Regions from separate parts of the Mediterraneibacter faecis genome, predicted to be linked through region 2. Evidence: predicted binding sites of a transcription regulator. Region 2 holds the regulator's gene; each other region holds the start of a gene.
What was found. The regulator Rex, encoded in region 2, represses fermentation and respiration genes when NADH is low (regulators of the CRP and FNR family bind a similar motif). The targets are predictions, from matches to a motif close to ATTGTTAANTANTTAACAAT.

Region 1: the regulator Rex is predicted to act here: its motif matches at 2,037-2,056, upstream of pckA (phosphoenolpyruvate carboxykinase (ATP)).
Region 3: the regulator Rex is predicted to act here: its motif matches at 3,026-3,045, upstream of rsxC (electron transport complex subunit RsxC).

What each region holds. Positions count from the first base shown of each region.
Region 1 covers NZ_AP043803.1:2,088,967-2,094,912, reverse strand. The annotation lists gene ACZ47Z_RS09920 (SPFH domain-containing protein) at 1-17, opposite strand, end outside; gene pckA (phosphoenolpyruvate carboxykinase (ATP)) at 252-1,856, opposite strand; gene cobT (nicotinate-nucleotide--dimethylbenzimidazole phosphoribosyltransferase) at 2,266-3,339, shown strand; gene cobS (adenosylcobinamide-GDP ribazoletransferase) at 3,358-4,140, shown strand; gene ACZ47Z_RS09900 (histidine phosphatase family protein) at 4,198-4,812, shown strand; gene cbiB (adenosylcobinamide-phosphate synthase CbiB) at 4,809-5,801, shown strand; gene ACZ47Z_RS09890 (N-acetyltransferase family protein) at 5,789-5,946, shown strand, end outside.
Region 2 covers NZ_AP043803.1:1,736,766-1,742,711, reverse strand. The annotation lists gene ACZ47Z_RS08220 (2-isopropylmalate synthase) at 1-1,653, shown strand, start outside; gene ACZ47Z_RS08215 (ABC-F family ATP-binding cassette domain-containing protein) at 1,758-3,698, opposite strand; gene ACZ47Z_RS08210 (redox-sensing transcriptional repressor Rex) at 3,864-4,499, shown strand; gene ACZ47Z_RS08205 (bifunctional ADP-dependent NAD(P)H-hydrate dehydratase/NAD(P)H-hydrate epimerase) at 4,618-5,946, shown strand, end outside.
Region 3 covers NZ_AP043803.1:1,610,097-1,616,042, reverse strand. The annotation lists gene rsxE (electron transport complex subunit RsxE) at 1-19, opposite strand, end outside; gene ACZ47Z_RS07590 (RnfABCDGE type electron transport complex subunit G) at 12-626, opposite strand; gene ACZ47Z_RS07585 (RnfABCDGE type electron transport complex subunit D) at 626-1,558, opposite strand; gene rsxC (electron transport complex subunit RsxC) at 1,575-2,894, opposite strand; gene rpsA (30S ribosomal protein S1) at 3,092-4,168, opposite strand; gene ispH (4-hydroxy-3-methylbut-2-enyl diphosphate reductase) at 4,149-5,003, opposite strand; gene cmk ((d)CMP kinase) at 5,024-5,683, opposite strand; gene ACZ47Z_RS07560 (BaiN/RdsA family NAD(P)/FAD-dependent oxidoreductase) at 5,783-5,946, opposite strand, start outside.

The DNA.
Region 1 (5,946 bases), 350 kb from region 2:
AATATTTTTTCATTCATAGTGATTCCTCCTCTGGAAATAAAATGAAATTTATTTGATATCATTATGATATCACTTTTGAAAAAGAAGTCAATAATTTTTGGATAAAACCAAGAAATTTAACAAAATCAATGCAACCGCAAATCAAGTCTACAAAAAGAAAAAGCTGTGAAAGATAAGCAATTTCATCTTTCACAGCTTCTATTCATATATTTATTCTATCAATCCCAGAATTTTGGAATACAAGAACAATCTTACAGCTGAGGACCTGCAGCAACAAGTGCTTTACCAGCTTCATTTCCTTCGTATTTAGCGAAGTTCTTGATGAATCTCTGAGCAAGGTCTTTTGCCTTAACATCCCATTCAGCAGCGTCAGCGTATGTGTCACGAGGATCAAGGATTCCTGTGTCAACACCCTCAAGCTCTGTAGGTACCTCGAAGTTGAAGTATGGGATTGTCTTTGTAGGAGCTTTGTTGATTGCTCCGTTAAGGATAGCGTCGATGATTCCACGAGTATCTTTAATGGAGATACGTTTTCCTGTTCCGTTCCATCCTGTGTTAACAAGGTAAGCCTTAGCTCCGCTAACTTCCATCTTCTTAACAAGTTCCTCTGCATATTTTGTAGGATGCAGCTCAAGGAATGCCTGTCCGAAGCAAGCTGAGAATGTTGGTGTAGGCTCTGTAATTCCACGCTCTGTACCAGCAAGTTTTGCTGTAAATCCAGACAGGAAGTAGTACTGTGTCTGATTCTCTGTCAGGATAGATACCGGAGGAAGTACTCCGAAAGCATCTGCAGACAGGAAGATTACATTCTTAGCTGCCGGTGCAGAAGATACTGGACGAACGATGTTCTTAATGTGGTTGATCGGGTAAGATACACGAGTGTTCTCTGTTACGCTCTTGTCGGCAAAGTCGATCTTTCCGTTCTCGTCAAGTGTAACGTTCTCAAGAAGAGCGTCACGAACGATTGCGTTGTAGATGTCTGGCTCAGACTCTTTGTCAAGGTTGATAACCTTAGCGTAGCATCCACCCTCGAAGTTGAATACTCCGTTGTCATCCCAACCGTGCTCGTCATCACCGATGAGGAGTCTCTTAGGATCTGTGGAAAGTGTTGTCTTACCTGTTCCTGAAAGACCGAAGAAGATTGCTGTGTTCTCTCCGTTGAGGTCTGTGTTAGCTGAGCAGTGCATGGAAGCAATTCCCTTAAGTGGAAGGAAGTAGTTCATCATAGAGAACATACCTTTCTTCATCTCTCCGCCGTACCATGTGTTAACGATAACCTGCTCTTTGCTTGTGATGTTGAAAAGTACAGCTGTCTCAGAGTTAAGTCCGAGCTCTTTGTAGTTCTCAACTTTAGCTTTGGAAGCATTGTAAACAACGAAATCTGGCTCGAAGTTCTCAAGTTCTTCCTCTGTTGGCTGAATGAACATATTTGTTACGAAATGTGCCTGCCAAGCTACTTCAACGATAAAACGGATTGCCATACGAGTATCTTTGTTAGCACCGCAGAATGCATCTACAACGAAAAGTCTCTTGTTAGAGAGCTCTTTGATTGCGATATCTTTAACAGCTGCCCAAGCTTCTTCTGTAGCTGGGTGGTTGTCGTTCTTGTATTCATCAGATGTCCACCAAACTGTATCTTTGGAGTTCTCATCCATAACGATGAATTTATCTTTAGGAGAACGTCCTGTGTAAACACCTGTCATAACATTGACAGCACCGAGTTCACTTTCCTGTCCTTTTTCAAAACCTTCAAGTTCCGGTTTTGTCTCTTCTTCGAATAATAATTCGTAGGAAGGATTGTATACGACTTCTGTTGTTCCAGTAATGCCATACTTACTTAAATCAATTTTTGCCATCTTACATATACCTCTTTCTTTCTAATGATAGAATAAAATGCTGCTCATGCAAGCTTTTCATATCCTTTTTTAATTATACATATTATGTGAAGAAAATCAATAAAAATCCCGTAAATTTTTTAACAAAGAACTGGGAAAAATGAAAGATTTCATATTAAAAATGCAAGAAGAAAAAAGAAAAATGTCAAATAATGAAAAATTACAAGGAAAATATGACAGATTCCGTTGCTTTTTTATATATCAGAATGAAAAAAATTATGATAAAATAGGAGAATAATGCCAGAAAATGCGAAAAAACTGGCTTGTGAAGTTAGAAAGACAAACTATAGATCAGAAGAAAATAATAAGAAAAGCAGACATAACAATGGTAGATGATGAAAGAAAAACGACAAAAAATGAAAAGATGTCGATGAAAGAAAATGAAAGATTATTGATTGAAAAATTCAAAACGATAAAACCGGTGGAGAAATCCTATGAAGAACAGGCAAAAAGACGATGGAAAACAGTTGCAAAACCACTGTTCAGCTTAGGAAAACTGGAAGATGCCGTGATCCGAATGGCAGGAATCCGAAGAGAAGCAGATTTTGAGATTAAAAAGAAAGGCTTGCTGATCTTTTGTGCGGATAATGGAGTTGTTTCAGAGGGAGTGACCCAGACCGGACAGGAAGTGACCGCAATCGTTGCGGATAATTTTACAAAATGTGCGACGAGCGTATGTATTATGGCAGAGACCGCCGGAGCGGATTTATTTCCAATTGATATTGGAATGGTGACAGATGTTCCGTCGGTGACAGATCCGAAAGACAAAGTGATGTACGGAACAAAGAATATGGCGATGGAACCTGCAATGTCAAGAGAACAGGCTGCACAAGCCGTTCTTATTGGCATACGAAAGGTCAAAGAGTTGGCAGAACAAGGGTATGATCTGATTGCAACCGGTGAGATGGGGATTGGAAATACAACGACCAGCAGTGCTGTTGTGTCCGTTCTGCTTGATGAAAGTGTGGAAAATGTGACAGGGAGAGGCGCAGGCCTTAGTTCAGAAGGGCTGAATAGAAAGATTCGTGCAATTAAGAGAGCAATTGAAAAGCATCAGCCGGACAAGGAAGATGTTTTAGATGTTTTGTCCAAAGTCGGAGGGCTTGATATTGCCGGAATGACAGGTGCATTTCTCGGAGGTGCGATCTATCATATTCCGGTTCTGATTGATGGGTTCATCTCTTCTGCAGCAGCATTGTGCGCAGTGCGTATGGTTCCTGAGACGGCGGATTATATCCTGGCATCACATTGCTCCGGAGAGCCGGCGGGGCGAATGGTCTTAGAAGAGCTGAAACTTCCATATCTGATTGATGCGAAGATGTCTCTTGGAGAAGGCAGTGGTGCAGTTGCAGCAATTCCACTTCTTGAGATGGGTGTGAATGTTTATCGGAAGATGAGTACCTTTGAAGAGATTAAAGTAGAGCAGTATGAAGAACTTAAGTGAAGATGAGGAGTAAGAAAAATGTGGTTATTGAACGCAATGATCATTGCAATCGCTATGTATTCTAAGATTCCGATGCCGCGGGTAGACTGGAATGAAAAAAATATGAGATATGCGATGTGCTTTTTCCCATTGGTCGGAGTTATAATTGGAGTATTGGAAATAGTTGCCGGGAATCTGATCACAATATGGAAGGGAGAAGGAACTTTCTTTTATGCAGTTGTATTGACTTTGCTTCCGGTTTTTATAACAGGAGGAATTCATCTGGATGGATTCGCAGATACAATGGACGCAAAAAGTTCTTATGGAGACCGGGAGAAGAAGCTGGAGATTCTGAAAGACCCTCATACGGGAGCATTTGCGATCATCAGTCTTTGCTGTTATTTCCTTCTGTGTGTGGGGATTTTTAGTGAAATGCGAACAGAACGTTTATTTGCGGCAGCACTCGTGTTTGTGTTCTCGCGTTCGCTGAGTGGAATTTCTGTTGTGACGTTTCAGGCAGCGAAGAACAGTGGACTGCTTCGGACATTTCAAGACGGTGCACAGAAGAGAAATGTAAGGATTGTATTGATCTTCTGGCTATTTGCAACAGTAGTCGGATTCTATCTGACAGCAGGTTTATGCGGAGTGGCAGCAGCAGTTGTCGGACTTGCTGTTTTCTTTTATTATGATCAGTTTAGCAGAAAACAGTTTGGAGGTATTACAGGTGATCTTGCCGGATACTTCCTGCAGTTGTGTGAGCTGTTTATGCTGGCAGTGCTCTGCATTATTCTAGAAATGTTATTGCATATCAATGTTTTATGATAGATGCTTTATTATAGAAATGAAAATGAAATAAAATAGATTTTTTTGGAGTGATTTATGGAGCTTATTTTGATCCGGCATTTGAAGACACCGGGCAATGAAAAGAGACAATATATCGGAAGTACAGATGAAGAACTGTCAGAACAGGAAGTACTGAACTTTAAACAGAAATATAAAATAGATAGCTATCCACAGGTACAGCAAGTGATTGTCAGTCCAATGAAGAGATGTATTCAAACGGCAGAGTTGATTTATCCAGAGGTGCAGATACAACAGGAATCGTTGCTGAAAGAATGTGATTTTGGTATTTTTGAAGGAAAGACATATGAAGAGCTGAAAGACAGAGCAGAATATCAGGCATGGCTGGATTCCGGTGGAACGATTGCATTTCCGGAAGGGGAGGAGCAGAAGGAATTCCGTTTACGTTGTGTGAGAGGCATGCTCTGTCAGGTTGATAGATTATGTGAAGAAAATGTAGAAAGTGCAGCCTTTGTCGTTCATGGAGGAACGATTATGGCGGTGCTGGAACAACTGGCGGAAGACCAAAAAGATTTTTATCACTGGCAGGTGGAAAATGGCAGAGGATATAGAATGCTTGTTGACGAAGAAGAGTGGAAGTCCGGCGTTCACAGATTTTATGAAATTCAAAAACTGGGAGGCGCGATAGAATGAATGGGAAGATGACAATCTTGGCATGCATTACAGGATTTCTGTTAGATTGCATTTTCGGAGATCCGGTCTGGATGTACCATCCGATACGCGTGATCGGAAACCTGATCAGTGTGTTGGAAAAAGGATTGCGGAAGTTGTTGTGCAGTCGGATTCCTGCATCAGAACAAAAGAAGAAAAATAAAAGAGAAGTTCTGGCAGGAGGGATTTTATGGATTCTGACAGTTTTGTTATCCTTTCTTGTACCAGCGGTACTCTTATTTGCTGCAGGAAAGGTTCATCCGGCAGTACGGTTTCTTTTGGAAACCTTCTGGTGTTACCAGATATTTGCGGCGCGGTGTCTTGTAGGAGAAAGTAGGAAGGTTTATCAGAAATTAAAAGAAGACGACTTGCCTGGTGCAAGAAGAGCTGTATCCATGATTGTCGGAAGAGACACAGAGAACCTTACAGCAGAAGGTGTGACGAAAGCTGCGGTAGAGACAGTGGCGGAGAATACTTCCGACGGCGTGACGGCTCCGCTTTTATTTCTTCTGATCGGCGGCGCACCGCTTGGATTCTTATACAAAGCAGTGAATACGATGGATTCTATGCTTGGATACAAAAATGAAAAATATCTGTATTTCGGAAGAATACCAGCAAAGATGGATGATGTGTTTAATTACATTCCGGCGAGGTTGACAGCGTGGTTTATGATTGTTGCAGCATTTTTGACAGGAATGGATGGAAAGAATGCATGGAAGATTTACTTACGGGATAAGAGAAAACATGCAAGTCCGAATTCCGCCCAGTCAGAGGCGGTATGCGCCGGAGCGCTTGATGTACAGTTAGCCGGGGATGCGGTTTATTTCGGGAAAGTCTATAAAAAGGATTATATCGGCGATGCAATCCGTAAGATTGAACCGGAGGATATTCTTCGTGCCGGGAAATTAATGTATATGACAACGATACTGATGATGGTTGTCTTTGGAGGTTTATTGTTATGGATTTTTTGATTCGATTTGCAAAAATGGAAGATGCAGAAGAACTTCTGGCGCTCTATACACCGTATGTAACGGATACAGTGATTACATTTGAATATGAAGTTCCGTCACTGGAAGAATTCAAAGATCGAATGCGTCAGACGATGAAAAAGTACCC
Region 2 (5,946 bases):
ACATTTGACGCTGTCAAAGGTGCTCCACATGCTATTATCCATGTATACAATTCAACATCTGTTGCACAGAGAGAACAGGTATTTAAGAAAGATAAAGAGCAGGTAAAACAGATTGCAATTGACGGTGCAAAACTTTTGAAAGAGTTAGCAGAAGAAACAGATGGAAACTTTACGTTCCAGTACAGCCCGGAAAGTTTTCAGGGAACAGAAGTTGACTATGCCTTAGAAGTCTGCAATGCAGTTCTTGAGATCTGGCAGCCAACAGCTGACAACAAAGCAATTATCAACCTGCCTACAACAGTGGAAAATGCTATGCCTCATGTATTCGCAAGTCAGGTAGAGTATTTTAACAAGCATCTGCGCGACAGAGAGAATGTAATTCTTTCTCTGCACCCGCACAATGACAGAGGATCAGGAGTTTCAGATGCTGAGCTCGGAATCCTTGCCGGTGCTGATAAAATCGAAGGAACATTGTTCGGAAACGGAGAGAGAACAGGTAACGTAGATATTATTACACTTGCAATGAATATGTTTTCTCAGGGTGTGAATCCGGGACTTGATTTCTCTAATATGAGTGACATTTGTGAAATCTATGAACGCGTAACAAGAATGAAAGTTTCTCCGCGCCAGCCATATGCAGGAGATCTTGTATTTACAGCATTCTCCGGTTCACATCAGGATGCGATTGCGAAAGGTATGACCTGGAGAGAGGAGCATGACTGTCAGACATGGACTGTTCCATATCTCCCGATCGATCCACAGGATGTTGGCAGAAGATACGATTCCGATGTAATTCGTATTAACAGCCAGTCAGGAAAGGGTGGCGTAAACTATATCCTGAAGCAGAGCTTTGGAATCAGCTTACCGGAAAAGATGAGAGAAGAAGTCGGATATCTTATAAAAGATGTTTCCGACAAGGCTCACGAAGAACTTACACCAGACAATGTATATCATATCTTTGAAGACCATTACATCAATGCGAAACCAATTTTCAGTGTTGATGAATGCCACTTTAAACAAGAAGATGGAATTGTCGCAGAAGCAACGATTCACCACAATGGAAGCAACCGCAAGATCACAGGTGTTGGAAACGGACGTCTGGATGCTGTCAGCAATGCAATCAAGCATTATTTTGATATCGAGTTTGAACTTGCATTTTACGAGGAGCATTCTTTGACAAAAGGATCTTCTTCCAGAGCTGTTGCTTATGTCGGTGTTATTTCCAACAAGAAGCGTTACTGGGGTGTCGGAGTTGATGCCGATATTATCAAAGCATCTATTGAAGCACTCGTTGTTGCAGTGAATAAATTGGATAGCGTACAGAGATCCCAGACATGCAAGGATGAAAGATTATTAGATATTACAAATTATATTTACGCAAATTATAAAGAAGTTACATTGGACGATCTTGCTGAGAAGTTCTTCCTTTCAAAACCATATTTGTCAAAATACATTAAAGAAAAATCAGGAATGACATTTGGGGATATTCTGAAAGAAATCCGTATGAAAAAGGCAAGAGCAATGCTTAAGAGCAGCAGTGCAACTGTAGAAAGTATTGCAGAATCTGTGGGATATCAGAATGTAGAGCATTTTAACAGAACATTTAAAAAACTGTATAATATCACACCGGTACAGTATAGAAACAAACCTTGATCCCAATTCGAGTTTGACTAAATTTAAAAATGTAATCTTAAAACAAATCGCCTGACAGTTACCATAAGTAGTAGCTGTCAGGCGATTACTGTTATGCAGATTCATTATTCTGCTAATTCTTCCCACAATGCATACAATTCTTCTAATCTTGCTTCATTTGCAGCACGTTCTGTTGAAAGTTTCTGGCACTCAATAGAGTTCGAATAAACTTCCTCTTTCGTCAGTTCCTCGTCAATCTCTGTGTTGCGATCTTCAAGTTTTGCGATTTCTTCTTCTGTTTTCTTCAACTCATTTTTACGTTTACGTTCACGTGCCTGCTGTTCCTTCTGTTCCTGCCAGCTTAATTTTGAATCCGAAGCAGGAGTGGATGCAGCAGAATCACCTGAATTGGATACATTTTCTGCATTTGTTTCATTTCCAGAAGCATAAGCAAGTGTCAGTGCTTCTTTTTTCTCCAGATAATAATCGTAGTTTCCGATGTAATTAACAAATGTCTGATTCACCAGTTCAAGGATCCGGGAGGCGGTCTGATTGATAAAATAACGGTCATGGGATACATAAAGTATCGTTCCGCTGTAGTTATTTAATGCTTCTTCCAGAATTTCTTTGGAAGTAATATCCAGATGGTTGGTTGGCTCATCAAGGATTAGAAAATTTGCTTCCGAAAGCATAAGTTTGGCAAGTGATACGCGGCCTTTTTCTCCACCGCTTAATGTATGAATTTCTTTGAACACTTCATCTCCGGTAAACTGGAATGCAGCGAGTGTATTTCTGATCTGTGTATTGGTAAGATCAGGATAGTCATCAGAAATCTCATCAAAAATGGTCTTATCATCATGAAGTACGTGATGTTCCTGGTCGTAATAACCAATCGTCACTTTGGATCCAAGTGTGAATTCACCCTGATCCGCTGCAATTACCTGATTAATAATCTTTAAAAGTGTTGTCTTTCCGGTTCCATTATCACCAATCACAGCGACATGTTCGCCACGTTTGATTTCAAAACTGATATCATGGAAGAGAACCTGACTGTCAAATTGCTTTGAGAGATGTTCCACTGTAAGAACATCATTTCCGCTGATCTGCGATGGTTCCAGCGTAAAATGCATTTCTTTCGTACTGTCAACCGGTTTGTCCAATGGCGTAATCCTGTCAAGCATTTTCTCACGACTCTCTGCACGTTTGATTGATTTTTCACGATTGAAAGACTTTAATTTTTCAATAACTGCCTGCTGATGTTTGATCTCACGCTGCTGATTCATGTATTCTTTCAGCTGTGCATCTCGGATCTGCTGTTTTTTCATTGCATAATCTTTATAATTTCCAAGGTACATGCGAACCTGTGCATTATCAATCTCAACAACTTTTGTAACAACACGATTCAGGAAATAACGGTCATGAGAGACGATAAATACAGCTCCGGAATAATTGATCAGATATGTTTCCAGCCAGGCAATGGAATTCAGATCCAAGTGGTTTGTCGGCTCGTCAAGCAGGAGGATATCCGGACTTGTAAGAAGTAATTTCCCGAGAGAAACACGGGTCTTCTGACCTCCTGAAAGTGTATCTGTCTGTTTATTAAAATCATCTTCCGTAAACCCAAGTCCCTTTAATACACCTGTAATCTCGCTTTCGCAGGCATAACCGTTTCTTGCATCAAATTCGGACTGTAGACGGTTGTAGGTCTCCAGGCGGTTCTGCAATTCCTCGCCTTCCAAATGCTTCAGTTCATGTTCGATGGAACGAATCTGAGCTTCCATTGCAAAAATATCCGCTTTTGCACTTTTCACTTCCTCATAAATGGTATTTCCGGATTTTAAATCCTGACGCTGCGCAAGATAACCGAGTGTCTTTCCTTTCGCGAGAATAACATCTCCACCATCAAGAGGTTCTTCTCCGATGATCATCTTAAGGATTGTTGATTTTCCGGCGCCGTTCACACCGACAAGAGCAGCTTTCTCACGATCTTCGATATGAAAGGAGCCGTCTCGTACAATTTCGTGTTCCCCAAACGCTTTTTCTATATTGTGACATGCGAGTATCATATGTTTTCACCTCGTTTTTTGACTTCTAACATTATCATTATATAGAAAAATGTCGAAAATACAAGGAAAATATATGGATTTTAAGGGTTTTTGCAAAACAAAAGTTTGACAGAACTTTAACTCTTTTATATAATAAAGAGTAGTTTAAGAGTGGAGGGCTAAAAATTGGAACAGAGAAAGATATCACGTGCAGTCATTTCCAGACTTCCGAGATACTACAGATATCTAGGAGATCTGCTGGAGGCTGGCGTAGAGAGAATTTCATCCAGTGACCTGAGTAAGAAGATGCATGTAACGGCTTCACAGATACGTCAGGATTTGAATAATTTCGGTGGTTTCGGCCAACAGGGATACGGATACAATGTGAAATATCTTTATACAGAGATTGGCAAGATTTTGGGATTGGATAGAAGTCATAATTTTATTATCATTGGTGCCGGTAATTTAGGACAGGCACTGGCAAACTATGCTTCTTTCGAAAGAAGCGGATTTATTCTGAAAAGTCTTTTCGATGTGAATCCTCGACTGGAAGGCGTAACGATCAGAGGGATTCCTGTGCGTATGGTTGATGAACTAGAAGATTTTCTTAAGAATAATGACATTGAAATTGCTGCACTGACACTTCCAAAATCGAAAGCAATTGAAGTTGCTGATATTCTGGTAGATAACGGTGTGAAGGGAATCTGGAATTTTGCACATACGGACCTTTCCCTTCCAAAGGATGTGGTCGTTGAGAATGTACATTTATCTGACACACTGATGAAGTTATCTTACAACCTTTGTCAGCAGGATAAAGAATAGAATCTGGCAGGCTGCAAGGATGCTGCGGGACCAACCGACGAAAGGAGGTTCCGCAGCATCTGTTCATGTTAAAGGAATGTAACGGAATGTAAAGTGATAGAAAGGTCAGGCGATAAGCATGAGATATCTTCCAAATGGGAAGCAGATGAGTGAAGCTGATGCACACACAATTCATAAAATTGGGATTCCATCCCTTGTACTTATGGAACGTGCAGCACTTCAGATTGTCGAGACAATGCATAAGAAAAATATTTCCACAGAAAAAAGTCTGATTGTTTGTGGAAGCGGCAACAATGGTGGAGACGGATTTGCAGTAGCAAGGCTCTTAACCGAACAGGGAAAGCATGCAGATGTACTATTTGCAGGGAGAGAAGCTTCTTTAAGTGAAGAATGTCGATGTCAGAAACAGATTGTCGAAAATATGGGGATTTCTGTATTCACAGAATTCCCGGATGAAGAATATACTGTAATAATTGATGCTGTATTTGGTGTTGGACTCTGCCGTGAAATCACAGGACATTATAAAGATGTGATCGACTGGATGAATCTTCAGGATGCAGAAAAAGTTGCTGTTGATATTCCATCCGGAATCTGTGCTGCAACAGGAAAGATTCTTGGGACAGCATTTCGAGCCGACCTTACAGTATGTATGGCATGTGTAAAATTAGGTTGTGAGCTTTTCCCTGGCAAGTCGTATGCAGGAGAGAGCATTCCGGTTGCGATTGGAATTGATCCGAAATATTTTTCGAATCACCTGGATGTTTGTTATACCTTTGACAAAAATGATCTTGGAAAACTTCTTCCTTCGAGAATGATGAATTCGCACAAGGGAAGTTATGGAAAAGTTCTTATGATCACCGGAAGTCCCGGGATGGCTGGTGCTGCATTTTTTTCTGCCTGTGCTGCCTATACAGTTGGTGCCGGTCTAGTACAGATTTATACAGCAAGTGAAAACCGTCTGGCACTGCAGGAACTTCTTCCGGAGGCAATCATATCCTGCTATGATTCTTATGATGACAGTCAACTGTCTCATCTTCTTGACTGGGCTGATGTGGTTTGTATTGGCTGTGGACTTGGAATGGGACAGATTTCCGAAAAGATATTGAAAAATGTATTGAAAAAGGTATCTTGTCCATGTGTCATAGATGCCGATGGACTTAATTTACTGAGCAGGAATATAGAGTTATTAAATCAATGTTGTGCACCTGTGATTTTAACTCCACATATGAAAGAAATGTCAAGGCTGACCGGATGGAGTATTGATACGATCATGGAAGATCGCTTCCAGGCACTTGATCAGATCATAAAACAATCCGGACCGGATACAAAATCATCCATAATCTGTGTGTTAAAAGACAGTCGTACTGTTGTCGCACAGACAAATCGGCAGAAATTTGTAAATCTCGCTGGTAATAACTCTATGGCAAAAGGTGGTTCCGGAGACGTT
Region 3 (5,946 bases), 130 kb from region 2:
GTTCTGTACATTTATTCATTACTTCCGCCTCCTAACTCATTTTGAAAATATACAAGTGCAGAGTCTACTGCATTTGTCACAGCATTGGTTGTGATCGTAGCACCACTGATGGCGTCGATCATGTCATCTCCTGACTCTCCTGTCTTTGTATATGTAAACTTTTCTACATTCTTATCTTTAAACTGATCTTTGAAATCTGCTTCCTTAGCTTTCATTCCAAGACCTGCTGTCTCACTGATACTGAGCATCTCAATACCTGTTACTGTTCCATCTTCCCTGATACCTACAGAAATATCAATGTCTCCGCCGTATCCTTCATGTGATGTAACATTTACGACATAACCAACCGTCTCACCGGAAGCGTCTTTTCCCTCAGCCACCTCAGAAATATCATCTGAAGTGTATCCATTTTCTTTCAGAAGAGCAGAAGCTGCATCAGCATCAAATTCTGTATCCGATTCAAATGTCTCTGCATCTGAAAGAACAGAACGAAATGCTTCCTGTTTTGCCTCCTCCTGTGCTTTAGCGATCGGATCTTTTGTCACACCATATACAACTCCGAGAAGAAGACCTGCAACAACAGTGATTACTGTCAGAATCAACGTGTTTTTAACAATTTTATTCATTACTTCTCTCCTCCTTTACCAAATGGTTTTGGAAGAGTAACCTTCTCGATCAATGGAACTAAAAGGTTACTGATGATGATCGCATAGGAAACTCCTTCTGCTGATCCACCAAAAAGACGGAACAGACCCGTCAGACATCCAAGACAGATTCCAAAAAGGATCTTTCCTTTGCTCGTGATCGGAGATGTTACATAATCTGTTGCCATAAACCATGCTCCAAGCATCAGACCACCACCACAAAGATGCGCTGTGATGTACTGAGGATCGAATCCATGTCCTCCAAACAATGTGATAAAAATCACAAATGTCACAATGTAAGTTCCAGGAATTCTAAGATCAATTACACCCATAAGAATCAGGAACATTGCACCGATCATAATTGCAACTACAGAAGTCTCTCCGATTGTTCCTCTGATATTTCCGAGAAGCATAGACAATGTATTCACTGTTTCTCCTGCTTTCAGTTCTGCTAGAGGAGTCGGTCCTGTCACTCCGTCGTAAACAAAATAAGTCATCTTTCCTGCAAAACAGATCAGCAGAAAACAACGTGCTCCCAATGCAGGGTTCATGAAGTTCTGTCCAAGTCCTCCAAACAACTGTTTCACAACAATGATAGCAAATACTGCACCAAGCACACCCATCCACCACGGGAGTGTCGGAGGAAGATTCAATGCGAGCAGAAGTCCTGTTACAACCGCACTGAAATCATTGATCGTAATTGGCTTATGCATTAATTTTTCATAAAGATACTCAGATAAAACAGCCGCTGCCGTTGTAACAACTACAAGAATCCAGGCATTCTCATGACGGAAATTCCAGATTCCGAAAAATGTAGCCGGAAGAAGTGCGATCACAACATAAAGCATAATGTTGCTGCTTGTCACTTTATCACGGATATGCGGCGAAGAAGATACGTTATATTTCTCGTTCACTTTACTTCAACCTCTCTTATTTCTTCTTTCTATTCGCCAATGCTGTCTTACGCATTGAACCAATTGCCTGTTTCAGCTGACGTTTCGCCGGACAGACATAACTGCAGGAACCACATTCCACACATTCCAATCCATTCCATGCAACAAAAGATGCCTCATCTTTTCTCTTTGAAAAGTCTGCAAGTCTGGATGGAATAATTCTGCTTGGACAGATCTCCACACATCTTCCACAGTTAATACATGCAGTCTCAAGACTCTTTGCCACAACGTCTTCTTTAAAAAGCAGAATAGAGGAAGAAGTCTTTGTAACCGGTGCATCCATTGTCACCATGGCAAATCCCATCATCGGTCCTCCGGAGATCAGTTTCTGCGGTTCCGCTTTCAAACCTCCTGCTGCCTCAACCAGCTCTCTGTGGTTTATTCCAAAAGGAGCCATAAAGTTTCCTGGTTTTTCAACTGCATCGCCGCTCACTGTAACAACACGTTCCATCAACGGTTTTCCTTTGATTACCGCATTGTGGATTCCAATCAAAGTCTCCACGTTATCAACAATACATCCTGCATCTGCCGGAAGCATGGTAGAATTGATTGCTCGTTTTGTCACTGCATAGATCAACTGACGTTCTGCCCCCTGTGGATATTTTGTCATCAATGCTTTCACATCAATTCTTGGATCGCCGGAAACTGCTTTCTGTAACTTTTCAATACAATCTTTCTTGTTATCCTCTACAGCAAAAACACCTCTTGCATTTGGGAATAAAGAAAGGATGACCTTCATTCCGCTGACAAGATCTTCTGTATACTCGAGCATTCTTCTGTAATCTGCAGTGATATAAGGTTCACACTCAGCACAGTTTGCAATAATATATTCTATCTTATCCGGTTCCTTCGGAGAAAGCTTTACCTTTGTAGGGAATCCTGCACCACCCATTCCTACGATTCCGGCATCTCCAATCTTATTAATGATTTCTTCCCTTGTCATCTCTTCCAAAGGCTTTACCGGTTCATATTCAACTTCCTTATACTCTCCATCGTTTTCTACAACAATGCACTCCACCTGGGATCCAGTTGGATTAAAACGTTGTTCCAATCCTTTCACTTTACCGGAGACAGATGAATAGATCGGAGAAGATACAAATCCTCCCGCTTCAGCAATCAACTGTCCTTTCAGCACACAATCGCCTTTCTTAACTACCGGTTTAGCCGGTGCTCCTATATGCTGTGAAAGTGGATAGACCAGTTCACCCTGAGGTACTACAGGTCTGATCGGCTGATCCTTTGAAAAACGTTTTCCATCATCTGGATGGATTCCGCCTTTAAATGTCAAAAGCCCCATCTCATTTCCTTCCTTTCTTTTATCATTGTCATTACAACAATAATATTTTAATTTTGTAATACTTATTTTACTAGAATGCGCTCTGAAAATCTAGCAAATATGTAATAATTCTTGTATCTTTCGCTATACATCTTGTCGAATTTTTAACAGAAAAAGAACCTGCCAATGGCAGGTTCTTCTAAAAAATAATTTATATCTTATTCCTCTGTCTCTCCAGCGTTGTCAGCCTCAAGAGCTTTCATGCTCAGGCTGATCTTCTTCTCTGCTTCGTTAAGATCAACGATCTTAGCTGTGATTTCCTGTCCGATTGCAAGAACATCAGATGGTTTCTCAACATGAGCTCTTGAAATCTGGGATACATGAAGAAGTGCGTCAACTCCCGGTGCAAGTTCTACGAATGCACCAAAGTCTGTCATACGTGCAACTTTTCCTGTAACTACTGTACCTACAGCGAAATCTTCTGCTGCATTTACCCATGGATTTGTCTCTGGGAATTTCAGGCTGAGCGCAATCTTTGTATCATGAATGTCTTTTACAAGAACTTTCAGTGTATCTCCTACATGGAATACTTTCTTCGGATTGTCAACTCTTCCCCATGACATCTCTGAGATGTGAAGAAGTCCGTCAACACCACCAAGGTCAACGAATGCTCCGAAATCTGTTACATTCTTAACAGTTCCTTCTACTGTATCACCAACATTGAGTTTCGCGAACAGCTCTTTCTGCTTCTCAGCACGCTCTGCTACAAGAAGCTGTCTTCTATCACCGATCACACGGTTTCTTCTCGGGTTGAACTCGCTGATTACGAATTCGATTTCCTGTCCTTCATACTTGCTGAGATCTTTCTCATAAGAATCGGAAACAAGGCTTGCCGGGATAAATACTCTTACTTCATCAACTGTTGTACAAATACCGCCGCCAAGAATCTGTGTAACTGTAGCTTTCAGCACTTCGTGGTTTTCATATGCTTCGCGCAGTCTCTCATTTCCTTTTTCTGCAGCCAGTCTCTTATATGTAAGAAGAACCTGACCCTCTCCGTCATTTACTTTCAGTACCTTAACTGTCATTGTATCACCTACGGATACAACTGTTGTAAGGTCAAGAGACTGATCGTTGGAATATTCGCTCTTTGTAATGATACCGTCTGCTTTATATCCAATGTTCAGGATAATCTCATCCGGTTTCACGTCGATTACTGTACCTTCGACAACCTCTCCATTGTGAATTGTTTTAAATGACTCTTCTAACATCTGTTCAAAAGATAATTCTGACATTATTTTGAACCTCCTCAATTATATTGTTGGGCGTGGATGCCCCTGCTGTAATACCTACCGTTTCCACTGACCCTAATTGATTCAAATCCAAATCGCCAAGTGTCTGTATATAGTACGTATTGTTACATGCTTTGCGGCATATTTCAAATAACTTCTGGGTATTGGAACTATGTTTGTCACCAATAACGATCATAGCATCCACCGTCTCTGCTATGCTCTGCGCTTCTGTCTGGCGCTCCTTCGTAGCATTACAGATTGTATTTAAAACACTTACATCATAACTCTTTTTTTCAAGAATTTCAACTAATTCTTTAAATTTATTGTAATTAAATGTCGTCTGGGCAACGATACAAATCTTTTTCCCCTGCTCACAAGAATAATTTTCTGCTTCTTCCTTTGTCTGAAAGACCTCTACATGGTCTCCTGCCCAGCCCTTAATTCCCTGAACCTCCGGATGTTCCGGATTTCCAATGATAATAATATTCTCGCCCATCTCACTGTGTTTCTGCACGATATTATGGATTTTCTTAACAAATGGACACGTAGCATCTACAATCTGGATTTTCTTACTTTCCAATCTGTCATACACATCTTTTGCCACCCCATGAGAGCGGATAATAACAGTTCCCCTTTCCAGTGTATCCAGCTCTTCTTCGCTGCGAAGGACGATCACACCTTTCTGCTCCAGATCTTTCACCACTTCTTCATTATGGATAATCGGACCATACGTATAGATCGGAAGATTCTGATTCTCTTTCACCTGTTCGTAAACTGTATCCACTGCACGCTTAACGCCGAAACAAAATCCAGCTGATTTCGCCTTTATTACTTTCATTCTATCCAACTCCTGCAAATTTATCTATGACAATATCTGGAAATCGTGTTTACAACTTCTTTCAGTGTCATATCCGAACTGTCAACAAGTATCGCATCCTCTGCTTTTTTCAGTGGCGCGATCTTTCTTGTCATATCACGGTAGTCTCTTTCTTCAATATCTTTCTCTATCTCTTTCAGATCGCACTGTACTCCCTTTTCAACAAGCTCTTTATATCTTCTCTTTGCTCTGATTTCTACGCTTGCTGTAAGATAGATTTTTACATCTGCATCTGGAAGCACATGGGTACCAATGTCTCTTCCATCCATGATCACATCCTTCTCTCTTGCAAGCGTTCTCTGAAGTTCCAGGAGTTTTCCTCTGACTTCCGGAATCGCAGATGTCATAGAAGCCATATTTCCAACTTCTTCTGTACGAAGCTTTGCTGTAACATTCTCTCCGTTTACATAAATCTGCTGGATTCCGCTTTCATAACCAATCGTTACTTCCACATCTTTGCAGGCCTCTATAATCTTTTCTGTATCTTTTGGATCAATTCCAAGATTCAGAAAGTGAATGGCCAATCCACGGTACATTGCGCCGGTATCTACATAAATATATCCGTTTTCTTTTGCAACCTGCTTTGCAATTGTACTTTTCCCTGCCCCTGCCGGTCCATCGATTGCTACATTATATCCCATTTTTATTTCTCCATCTTTTCTTTCTACATTCCATTTTCAAATCTAACAGTAATATCTATTCTTCCTGTCACAGGATTCAGACATTCCCCAGTAAAATTTTCAATCACATCCTGCGTTAATTCCGGCAAGATACCCTGTTGACCACGCAATCTGAAGATTATATCCTCCGGTCATTGCATCAAGATCAAGCACCTCTCCGGCGAAATATAATCCTTTCATTTTTTTTGATTCCATTGTTCCTGGATCAACCTCTTTTACAGATA